DNA from 2 places in the Marinobacter sp. MA genome. Region 1 is predicted to be linked to the other one. Evidence: predicted binding sites of a transcription regulator. Region 1 holds the regulator's gene; the other holds the start of a gene.
What was found. The regulator sigma-54, encoded in region 1, starts transcription at its own class of promoters, with help from an activator protein. The targets are predictions, from matches to a motif close to ANTGGCATNNANNTTGCTNT.
Positions count from the first base shown of each region.

Region 1 (5,419 bases):
CCGGACCGGCCCTGGCTGCGAACCCTGGCGCTGGCTGGCACCGTGGTGGCAGCCGTCTTTTTGCTCTGGCAAAGCGATGAGCCGCCGGTCATCGATGATGAGGCAGCGGCGCTGAGGGGCGATGCCGAGCCAGACGGCTTCGTGGTAAATGGTCGGTACACTTCCTTCGACGAATCAGGGAACCTGAAGATCCGGTTCTCCAGCCCTCGCATCGAACAGTTCGAGGAAGGCAACCTTGCCACCATGGACTCTCCCCGTGCCGAACTCTATGGCGGCGACGGCGCCCTACCCTGGATTGTTGAAGCCGAGAATGGCAGCCTGCTACAGAACCAGAATCTGGTGTACCTGACGGACAATGTCCGGATTCAGCGCACGATTGGAAAACGGGACGCCACCCTGACAACATCAACCCTGACCCTGGATAACGACCGGGGCATGGTATATACAGATGCACCCGTAGAAATACGCGACGTTTCCGGTATTACCCGGGCCACGGGCATGAAAGCGTGGATAGACGAGCGGATTCTGGAACTGAACTCCCAGGTGGAAGGACGCTATGAAACCGGAAACTAACCGATACCGGCGCCTGCTGGTTGCCCTGCTGACAGCCGCGATGATCGGCCCGGCGGCCGCTTTCGACCTTGATTCCGACACCCCCATCAAGGTTACCGCAGACAATGCACGCCTCGACGATGGTCAGGGCATTGCCACCTACACCGGGGATGTAGAACTTGAGCAGGGCAACACCCGGCTGAACGCGGATCGGGTAGTCTTATATCGCTCCGAGGTCGGGCTGAGCCGGATCGAGGCCTCCGGCACCCCGGCCAGATACCGGCAGCCGGCACGAGAGGGCGAAGGAGAAACCGACGCACGCGCCCTGAACATTACCTGGTCAGCCACCGACAGTCGGCTGACCTTTGAACGCGAAGCAGTCATCGAGCAGAATGGCAACCTGTTCCGCGGCGACGTCATTCATTATGATACCGCCGGCCGGGTAGTGACCGCTGAAGGCGGCGCAGACACGGGCGAAGGCAGCGGCCGGGTAGAGATGGTGATTCAGCCACGCAGCGCCGACAGACGCACTGACAGACAGGAAACCGATGGCAGTTCTGAGAGCCAGTAACCTGGCAAAGAGTTACAAGCAGAAAAAAGTGGTGATCGACGTTTCCCTGGAAATTCGCAGTGGGGAGATAGTGGGACTGCTTGGCCCCAACGGCGCCGGGAAAACCACCTGCTTCTACATGATCGTCGGTCTGGTCCCTGCCGATCGTGGCCGCATCACCATCGACAGCCGGGATATTACGCCACTGCCGATGCACGGACGCGCCCAGCAAGGCATCGGTTACCTGCCCCAGGAAGCCTCGGTGTTCCGCAAGTTGTCGGTACGCGACAACATCATGGCGATCCTCGAAACCCGTCGGGGGCTGGGCAAAGCGGATCGAGAGAAAAAGCTCGAGGAGTTGTTGGAAGAATTCCACATAACCCATATCCGGGACAGCGTTGGCATGGCCCTGTCGGGAGGGGAACGGCGACGGGTGGAAATTGCCCGGGCGCTGGCCATGGAACCGGCCTTCATACTTCTGGATGAACCCTTCGCCGGTGTCGACCCGATATCCGTAAGCGACATCAAGCACATCATCCGGCATCTGCGTGACAAGGGTATTGGCGTTCTGATTACCGATCACAACGTGCGAGAGACCCTGGACATCTGCGAGAACGCCTACATTGTCTCCGGAGGCCACATCATCGCCTCCGGCAATGCCGATGCGATTTTGGCCAACCAGCAAGTCAAGGAAGTCTACCTGGGCGATGAATTCAGGCTGTGACACCGAAAGGCTCATTGTTTTGATGACCTGTAGCAAGTAAACTCGGCAAAGAACTTGCTAGGGTAAAATAAAACGACGGCAAGTAACCGGCATATATAGAATTTTTCACGACTTATGACACAAAGCGCTGATGAGTGACGGATCCTGAACCATGGTTATGAAAGCCTCCTTACAGTTAAAGCTGGGTCAGAGCCTGACCATGACGCCCCAGCTGCAACAGGCGATCCGGCTTCTCCAGCTCTCCACCCTCGACCTCCAACAGGAAATCCAGCAGGCACTGGAATCCAACCCCATGCTGGAGACATCCGAGGACGATGATCAGGCTGACGCAACCGCCGAGAACGACGAGCGCGAGACTAGCGAGAAAGAATCCGCGGCCGAGTCAGCGCCGGAACCTTCGAGCGACTGGGACGAATCAGAGAATGGCCCGGATTGGTCCTCCGAAAACGACATTCCGGACAACATTCCGGACGACCTGCCGGTAGACACCGCCTGGGACGACATCTACCAGTCCGCGCCCGCGCCGGCCGCCCGCAACGACGACGAGAACGATCACGATTTCGAGACCCGCAACTCGCCCACCGAAACACTTCAGGATCACCTGGAATGGCAGCTCAATCTGACCCCGCTGAGTGAACGGGACCAGGCCATTGCCCATGCCCTGATGGACGCTGTGGATGAGCGCGGCTATCTCACCAGCCCTCTGGAAGAAATCCACGCCGGACTGCTGGATGAGAACGAGGAAGACCCTCTGGAACTGGATGAAGTGGAAGCCGTCTTGCACCGCCTCCAGCACTTTGATCCGCCAGGGGTGTTTGCCCGGGATCTGCAGGAATGCCTGCTGATCCAGCTCAACCAGCTACCACCCGAGACGCCCTGGCTGGCCCAGGCGCGACTGGTGATTACCCACTACATCAATCTGCTGGGCAACCGTGACTACGCCCAGTTGCTGCGGCGCAGCCGTCTGAAAGAAGACCAGTTGCGAGAGGTTCTGGCTCTGATCACCGGCCTTAACCCGCGGCCGGGCGACGTGATTGATCGCGCCGAACCCGACTATGTCATTCCGGACGTTATCGTTCGCAAGCACAATGGCCGCTGGCGTGTTGAGCTGAATCCGGAAATTGCCCCGCGCATTCGGGTGAATGCCAGCTATGCTTCACTTATAAGGCGTGCGGACAGCAGTGCCGACAACACCTTCCTGCGTGATCAGTTGCAGGAGGCCAAGTGGTTTATCAAGAGCCTGCAAAGCCGCAATGAGACCCTGTTGAAAGTGGCGACCCGTATTGTCGAACACCAGCAGGGATTCCTGGATCACGGCGAGGAAGCCATGAAGCCGCTGATTCTTTCAGACATCGCCCAGGCGGTAGAAATGCATGAATCGACGATTTCACGGGTAACCACCCAGAAATACATGCATACCCCAAGGGGCATTTTCGAGTTGAAATATTTCTTCTCCAGCCACGTCAGCACTGACGAGGGCGGCGAATGCTCCTCCACGGCCATCCGGGCGATGATCAAGAAGCTGATTGCCGCGGAAACGCCCAAAAAGCCGTTGAGCGACAGTAAAATTGCAGCCATGCTAGGAGAACAGGGAATCAAGGTTGCGCGACGCACCGTTGCAAAGTACCGGGAGGCCATGCACATTCCGCCGTCCAACGAGCGCAAGCGGCTGGTCTGAATACCCCGGTGCGGGGCGCAACACCGTATTCGCCGGCGCACAATGCGCCAGCACCCAGACCGGCTCCCGGGAGCCGGCACGATGACAACAGGAGACGCCTATGCAACTCAATATTTCAGGCCATCACGTAGAACTGACTCCCGCACTGAAAGATTACGTTTCAGAGAAGTTCGAAAAGCTCGAGCGTCACTTCGACCACATCAGTAACTGCCAGGTGACCCTGGAAGTGGAAAAGGTGCGCCAGATTGCGGAAGCCACGTTGCACGTGGTTGGTGGTGAGATTCACGCAAAGGCAGAAAACGAGGACATGTACGCAGCCATCGATGCCCTGATCGATAAACTGGACCGCCAGATCCTCAAGCACAAGGAAAAGAATGTAGACCGGATGCACGGAAACGGCTCTCGCTAACTGGCTGTTTTCATGCAAGTCATCTAATCGAGCTGCGACATGAACAACGTGTCGCAGCCTTTTTTTTAACGGAAACGCAGTCGATCCATGAGCGACACATCCCTGACCATAGACACTATTCTTGTTCCGGAGCTCACCCTCTGCAGGGTACCTGCGTCCAGCAAGAAACGGGCCCTGGAGTTTATTGCCGAGCAAATAAACCACCAGGACAATACGCTCAGCGAGACCCAGCTCTTCAACAACCTCATTTCCCGTGAGCGTCTGGGCAGTACCGGCATTGGCCAGGGGATCGCCATTCCCCACTGTCGCCTGGAGGGCCTTGATCACGTGGTGGGCGTGCTGATGACGCTCGAAGAAAGCGTTGAATTCGATGCCATCGACAATCAGCCGGTGGATCTGATTTTTGCCCTGATCGTCCCGAAAGAGGCAACCAGCGAACACCTGGAGCTGCTCAGCCAACTGGCAGAGAAGTTCAATGAGCGGTCGTTCTGTGATCGCCTCCGGCAATGTGAGGACGCCGGCACGCTGTACCAGCGCATGACCGCCTCAGGCGGCTGATTTTCATTGCAGTGGAGGTGATTTGGTCATGAAGCTGATTATCGTCAGTGGCAGGTCCGGTTCGGGTAAAAGTACCGCGCTTCATGTGCTGGAGGACCTCGGGTTCTACTGCATCGACAATCTTCCCATTGGCTTGCTTTTTCCTCTCACCCGGGAAGCCGCGAGCCAGACCAAGCCCGGCCGGCTCGGCAAGATGGCGGTCAGCATTGATGCGCGCAACCTTTCCGGCGAGCTCGCCAATTTCGAGGAAATTTACCGGCGCCTCCAGGAGACCGGGGTTACCGTTGAAATTATCTTCCTTGATGCCGACGAGCAGTCACTTCTCCAGCGTTTCCACGCCACCCGCAGAAAACACCCGCTGAGTGACGACAAGACCTCCCTCAGGGAAGCCATTACCAGCGAGAAGAAGCTGCTTGAACCACTTTCCAAGCTTTCCGACCTGTATGTGAACACCACCGGTATGTCGATGTACGAACTTCGGGATATGGTGAAGCAGAGAGTTGTTGGCCGGAAGGATCAGGAGCTGGCACTGCTGTTCCAGTCGTTTGGCTTCAAGCACGGAGTACCGCTGGATTCCGACTATGTTTTCGATGTCCGCTGTTTGCCCAACCCTTACTGGGATACCAGTCTGCGGAAGTACGTGGGCACGGATCAGCCGGTTATCGAATTTCTGGAAAAGGAACCGGCGAGCCGGAAGATGATCGACGACCTGAAGGCCTTCCTGGATACCTGGCTGCCCTCCTTCGCAGACAGCAACCGCAGCTATATGACGATTTCCATTGGCTGTACCGGCGGCCAGCACCGTTCAGTGTATGTTTGCGAGCAGTTGGGCGACTACTTCCGGCAGCGCTACAGCAATGTGCAGGTACGCCATACCGAACTGCCACACCTTCAGACCCGGGAAGAGATCTGATCGAACCATGATTCGCCGCCCGATTACCATCATCA
Region 1 is NZ_CP103058.1:2,950,163-2,955,581, forward strand. Features, by position in the region: gene lptC (LPS export ABC transporter periplasmic protein LptC) at 1-573, shown strand, start outside; gene lptA (lipopolysaccharide transport periplasmic protein LptA) at 557-1,123, shown strand; gene lptB (LPS export ABC transporter ATP-binding protein) at 1,101-1,826, shown strand; gene NUW46_RS13650 (RNA polymerase factor sigma-54) at 1,984-3,504, shown strand; gene hpf (ribosome hibernation promoting factor) at 3,605-3,913, shown strand; gene ptsN (PTS IIA-like nitrogen regulatory protein PtsN) at 4,001-4,471, shown strand; gene rapZ (RNase adapter RapZ) at 4,500-5,384, shown strand; gene NUW46_RS13670 (HPr family phosphocarrier protein) at 5,392-5,419, shown strand, end outside.

Region 2 (5,419 bases), 1.7 Mb from region 1:
TGGTGTTGGCCAAGTTCAGCGTCGCCCAGTTTCTTGGCGCCTTCAAAGCGGCCGCTCGGGCCTTCAAGTTCAAGCTGCCCGAAACCCAGGCCAGCATTGAAGAGTTGGTGGATATCGCCAACGTGGCCCGCAAAGAAGGCGTCCTGGGGCTGGAGGATAGAGAGATCAGCAGCCCGTTCCTGGCCCAGGGTATACAGATGCTGGTGGACGGTCAGGACGGCAAGACTATCAAGGAGCTCCTGAACAAGGAACGCCTGATGACCCTCGACCACAACCGTTCTGGCGCCAAGGTATTCACGGCCATGGCCGATGTGGCGCCGGCCATGGGCATGATCGGCACGCTGATTGGTCTGGTTCAGATGCTGTCGAACATGGAAGACCCGAAGTCCATCGGCCCTGCCATGGCGGTCGCACTGTTGACCACACTGTATGGCGCCATGATTGCCACCATGATCGCGACTCCGATTGCCGACAAGCTCTCCCTGCGGATGACCGAGGAAGCGCGCATGCAGTCGCTGTACATTGATGCCCTGGTGGCCATTCAGGAAGGCACCAATCCCCGGATCATCGAGCAGATGCTGTCGAGCTACCTGCCCCCCAAGGAACGCGAGAAAGCGGCTGCAGTTGAAGGCGCCTGACCATGGATGAATTGCCTGAAGAGGAAAAACCGGGGATTCCGGCGTGGGTAGTTACCTTCGCCGATCTCATGTCCCTGCTGATGTGCTTCTTCGTGTTGCTGCTGTCCTTCTCGGAGATTGATGCCCAGAAGTTCAAGCAGATCGCCGGTGAACTCTCCAAAGCCTTCGGCGTTCAGCGGGACGTGCCGGCCCTGGAAATACCCAAGGGTACCAGCCCCATTTTCGACAAGTTTTCTCCCGCACCGCCCGAGCCCACCGTGGTCAACGAGGTCAAACAGACCACCACAGAGGAAGCCCCCGAGCTGCAGACCCTGAAAAGCCCGACCGACATGGCCGTGGAGGCTGCCATGGAAGAGCAGCTGCAGGAAACCATGGACGAAATCCTCAAGGTGCTGGAGCCGGCGATCGCCGATGGGCGCATCAATGTAAGCGAGGATCAGCGGCGGATCGTGATCCGGGTGGAAGAAAAAGGTTCGTTTCCCTCAGGTTCGGCTCAGCTGACCTGGGAATTTGAGGGCCTGTTGCTGGACATGGCCGAGGTTATTGAGGGCATCCCCGGCGACCTGACCATTGAGGGCCACACCGACAACGTGCCTATCCGTACCGATCGCTTCTACAGCAACTGGGATCTGTCGGCTGCCCGGGCCGCCGCGGTGGCCAACGTGCTGGTCGCCCGGGACCAGGTTGAACCCACGCGACTTTCCGTCACCGGACTGGCGGATACCGAACCCAGAGTTCCGAATAGCTCAGCAGAAAACCGGGCCAAGAACCGGCGCGTGGAAATCATCATTGATCTCTCCGGCCCGATGCAGGAACAGGAGGTTCGCCTCCGGGAACTGATCCAGTCCGAATCGGACGATGACCAGTCGGCACTCGGGATCGAATCCGACAGCTCGACATCAAACGAAATCAGCTGGTAAGCGCACTCTATTTTGGTGCGCCCGACACCAAAACGCACAATGCTAGTGCACTTTGGCTCTAAAACACGTCTCCCACATCTGTCCAGAACCACCCAACTGCCCTTCCGCGCTTGAAATGCATTATTTTGGAACAGCTCTTGCTTTAGCTGCACCTCATCAATGCACATTTCAACGTAAAGCGGCCCGCTAGAGGCCGGACACACAACATCAGGAGCGAAAACCCGTGGACATCACGAGTGCAGTACACACCCTGACTGAAAGCGCCAACACGCTGTTCATCCTCATCGGCGCCATTATGGTGCTGGCCATGCATGCCGGCTTTGCTTTTCTGGAAGTAGGCACCGTTCGCCACAAGAACCAGGTCAACGCCCTGGTGAAGATCATGACCGACTTTGGCATCTCTGCCGTGGCCTATTTCTTCATCGGCTACTACATTGCCTACGGCAGCCATTTCATGAGCGGTGCCGCCGAGCTCACCGCCGCCAACGGCTATGATCTGGTGAAGTTTTTCTTCCTGATGACCTTCGCCGCAGCCATTCCCGCGATTGTCTCCGGTGGTATCGCTGAACGGGCAAAGTTCTATCCGATGCTGATTGCCTCTGGCCTGATTGTTGCCTTTATCTATCCCTTCTTTGAGGGGCTGATCTGGAACGGCAACTATGGCTTCCAGGGCTGGCTGGAGAACCAGTTTGGTGCGTCCTTTCACGACTTCGCCGGCTCCGTTGTAGTGCATGCAGTGGGCGGCTGGATCGCCCTGGCGGCCGTTCTGGTCCTCGGTGCACGAAATGGGCGCTACCGTAACGGCAAGGTGGTGGCTTTTGCCCCCTCCAACATTCCCTTCCTGGCCCTGGGCGCCTGGATCCTGACCGTCGGCTGGTTCGGCTTCAACGTCATGTCCGCCCAGACCCTGGACGGCATCAGCGGCCTGGTGGCCGTGAACAGCCTGATGGCCATGGTCGGCGGCATCCTGGTGTCCATGCTGCTGGGCCGCAAGGACCCGGGCTTTATCCACAACGGTCCGCTAGCAGGGCTGGTGGCGGTATGTGCCGGCTCTGATCTGATGCACCCGGTGGGTGCCCTGGTAACGGGCGGCGTCGCCGGCGCCATCTTCGTGTATTTGTTCGAGTGGGCCCAGGCCAAGATCGAGCGCCTGGACGATGTCCTGGGTGTCTGGCCCCTGCACGGTGTCTGTGGTGTCTGGGGCGCGATTGCCTGCGGCATCTTTGGCCAGGAGGCACTCGGTGGTCTCGGCGGCGTCAGCCTGATGTCCCAGATCATCGGCTCGGTGGCCGGCGTGGTGGTGGCCTTTGTGGGCGGTCTGATTGTCTATGGGGTTATCAACGCCATTTCCGGACTGCGTCTGACCGAAGAAGAAGAGTTCAACGGGGCGGACCTGAGCATCCACCGGATTGGCGCAAACGCGGTCGAATAAGCACTGGGTGTTCAGTCGCCGTAGCCGGTCAATTCCATGTAGCCCTCGCCAGAGTGGCTGCCGGCGACGGTGACCGGGCTTTCCCAATAAGGGTAAAGCCCGTCATTCAGGTAGTTTCCAGGGGGCGCCGAAATTTCAAGGCTCACTCCGTAATCCGGAACCTCCAGACGCCAAAGGCGGGGAAAGCCCCGGGCGTCTGGTTCCTCCGGGCGAATGCGAAGCTGACTGGGCTGAAGCGCTACCGGCTCGCCATCAGCCGGAATCCAGGTTCCGGAACGAAAACCGCCGTCCTCCTCGCGGAGCTGGAAAGCCATCAATTTGTCACCCGACTCCAGGTGCAGCGCAAACCAGTCCCAGCCCTGCTGGCCCGATTTGAGAAACTGACTACTCCACTCCCGGTCGAACCAGCCCTTGCCCGCAACCTCAAGTGTCTCATTACCCAGCGTGACAGTACCCTCGATGTGCAGGTCCACCAGACTGAAATACATCGAACCCTCACCATCGGCGGATTTGGCACTGAAGCCGTTATCACCGTGCGCAACAGGCTTGCCATTGATCGAGAGGGACAAGTCGTAGGACCAGCCATCCGCCGCCACCTGCAACCGCCATGACTCGCTTTCGGATGTTGCCTCAAGCTGCCAGTCGTCCAGCCAGACGGCCAGTGGCTGCGCCTGTGCGCCGGCATGGCCGACATCGCCCCGGGCCAGTTTCTCTGCAAAGTAGTGCCGGGCATCAAAGCTCACCGCGGCATGGGCCATCCAGGCCGCTTCCAGGGGCCACTCGGCTGCCTCAGGAGGTTCAGCATCTGCCGGCCTGGGCGTAATGGCCTGGCGGAACTGGGTCCATTGCAGGCCCAACGGCTCACCTTCTTCAGTCCTCAAATTGGCGGTCAGATACCACCATTCGATCCGGTGTTGCGGGTGCGGGCCGAAATCATCGGGAAATATCAGGCGGTCGCCCGGCCCGGGCTGAAGGAAGGGCACTTCGGCGTCGTTTTCTGCGACACCTGCCAGTCCGGCGAACCCTGCTTCTTGTTGTGACTCCGAACAACCGGCCAGAACCACGATGGACAACATCAGTATCCAGCGTCTCATCGCTCACCTCCCGCCAGCGCGTTGGCGTTCACAGGGGCAACCGTTGGTGATTTCAACTGGCGCATCATCAGCAGGCCGATGCTGAGGCCAATCAGCAGACTCAGCACCCCAAGCTCCAGCCAGAACCGGGGATAGACCGCCATGGGCAGGGACCAGCCGAACGCGATGGGGTTGATGCGATGCACCAGAACCCAGGTCAGCCAGATGCCAAGCGGCAGGGCCAGCAGGGTAATTGCAGCGGTCAACGACACTGACAGCCGGATCAGTTGGGCCGATGCTTGTCGCACGGATAGTCCCCAGACGACCAAAAGCCGGAAATACCAGGCCCGGGTGGAGAAGAAGACCCAGCCCATCATCAACAGGGCAATGGCCGCCAGTATCAGGGTCAGGGTAGTCATGGCCCGGGTCAGCAGGAAGGTCTGGTCAAAGATGGCCGTGGCGAGTTCTTCAATAGCCCGGTTGTCCCGGACCGTCAGCTCATCCACCTGCCATACCCGCTTTAATCCACCGGTCACTTCCTCGACGTCGAGATTTCCGGGCGATACCGACAGGCTCTGGAAACCGGTTGCGAAGTCTTCAGGAAGCACCGAAGGATGAATCAGGATTTCGCCAGCGGGGCGACCGTAGTCCGGGTAGGTGGCCAGCACGGGAAACTCGAACGAACCGCTTCCGAGGGTTACCTCCAGGGACTGGCCGACCTGTACATTCTGCCTGCGCGCCAGCTGTTCATTCACCATCACGCCCTGGCCCTGCTGCAGTCGCTGCCAGGGCCGTGACGCTGACTCAAGCAACTGCCAATCGGTCACCAGTGGGCCTACAGGGCCGATGGCAAAGACGTCCACCTCTGTGCCTGCCTCATCCCCGTTGCCCGGCAAAGTTGCACGGCCGCGAATCACCCGGTGCCACAGGCCAGACGCTGCGAGTTCAGGTTGCTCAGCGAGCCAGTCCACCGCGAGGGTCGCATCCGCTGATTCAGGAACTTCGATGTAATAATCCGCCTCCAGTCTCTGCGCGAGCCATCGATCAAATGTACTTTCAAAGGTCGTCACCAGAGCCTGAACCGCCAGAACCATGGCCATGGCGAACTGCAGAGCGACCAATGGCAGTGCCAGACGCCGCGCCAGCACTGATACCTCCCGATGGCGCCAGCGGGCCTGCAGATTCCGGTCGTGCCCGGACCGCCAATCCGCAAGCCAGGCAATCAGTCTCGGTGCAAGGATCCCGGCAGCCACAAACACGAGGGCCACGGCGATAAAAAGCCAGAGTAGATCCGTAACCCAGGCTGACAAGGCCAGGCCAGCGATAAGCACCAACACCACCAAACCGCCGGACCGG
Region 2 is NZ_CP103058.1:338,370-343,788, reverse strand. Features, by position in the region: gene pomA (flagellar motor protein PomA) at 1-638, shown strand, start outside; gene NUW46_RS01460 (flagellar motor protein MotB) at 641-1,558, shown strand; gene NUW46_RS01455 (ammonium transporter) at 1,782-2,990, shown strand; gene NUW46_RS01450 (lipocalin-like domain-containing protein) at 3,002-4,084, opposite strand; gene NUW46_RS01445 (FtsX-like permease family protein) at 4,081-5,419, opposite strand, start outside.
Region 2: a site for sigma-54 is predicted at 1,683-1,702, ahead of NUW46_RS01455 (ammonium transporter). Genes of this name have one in related genera too.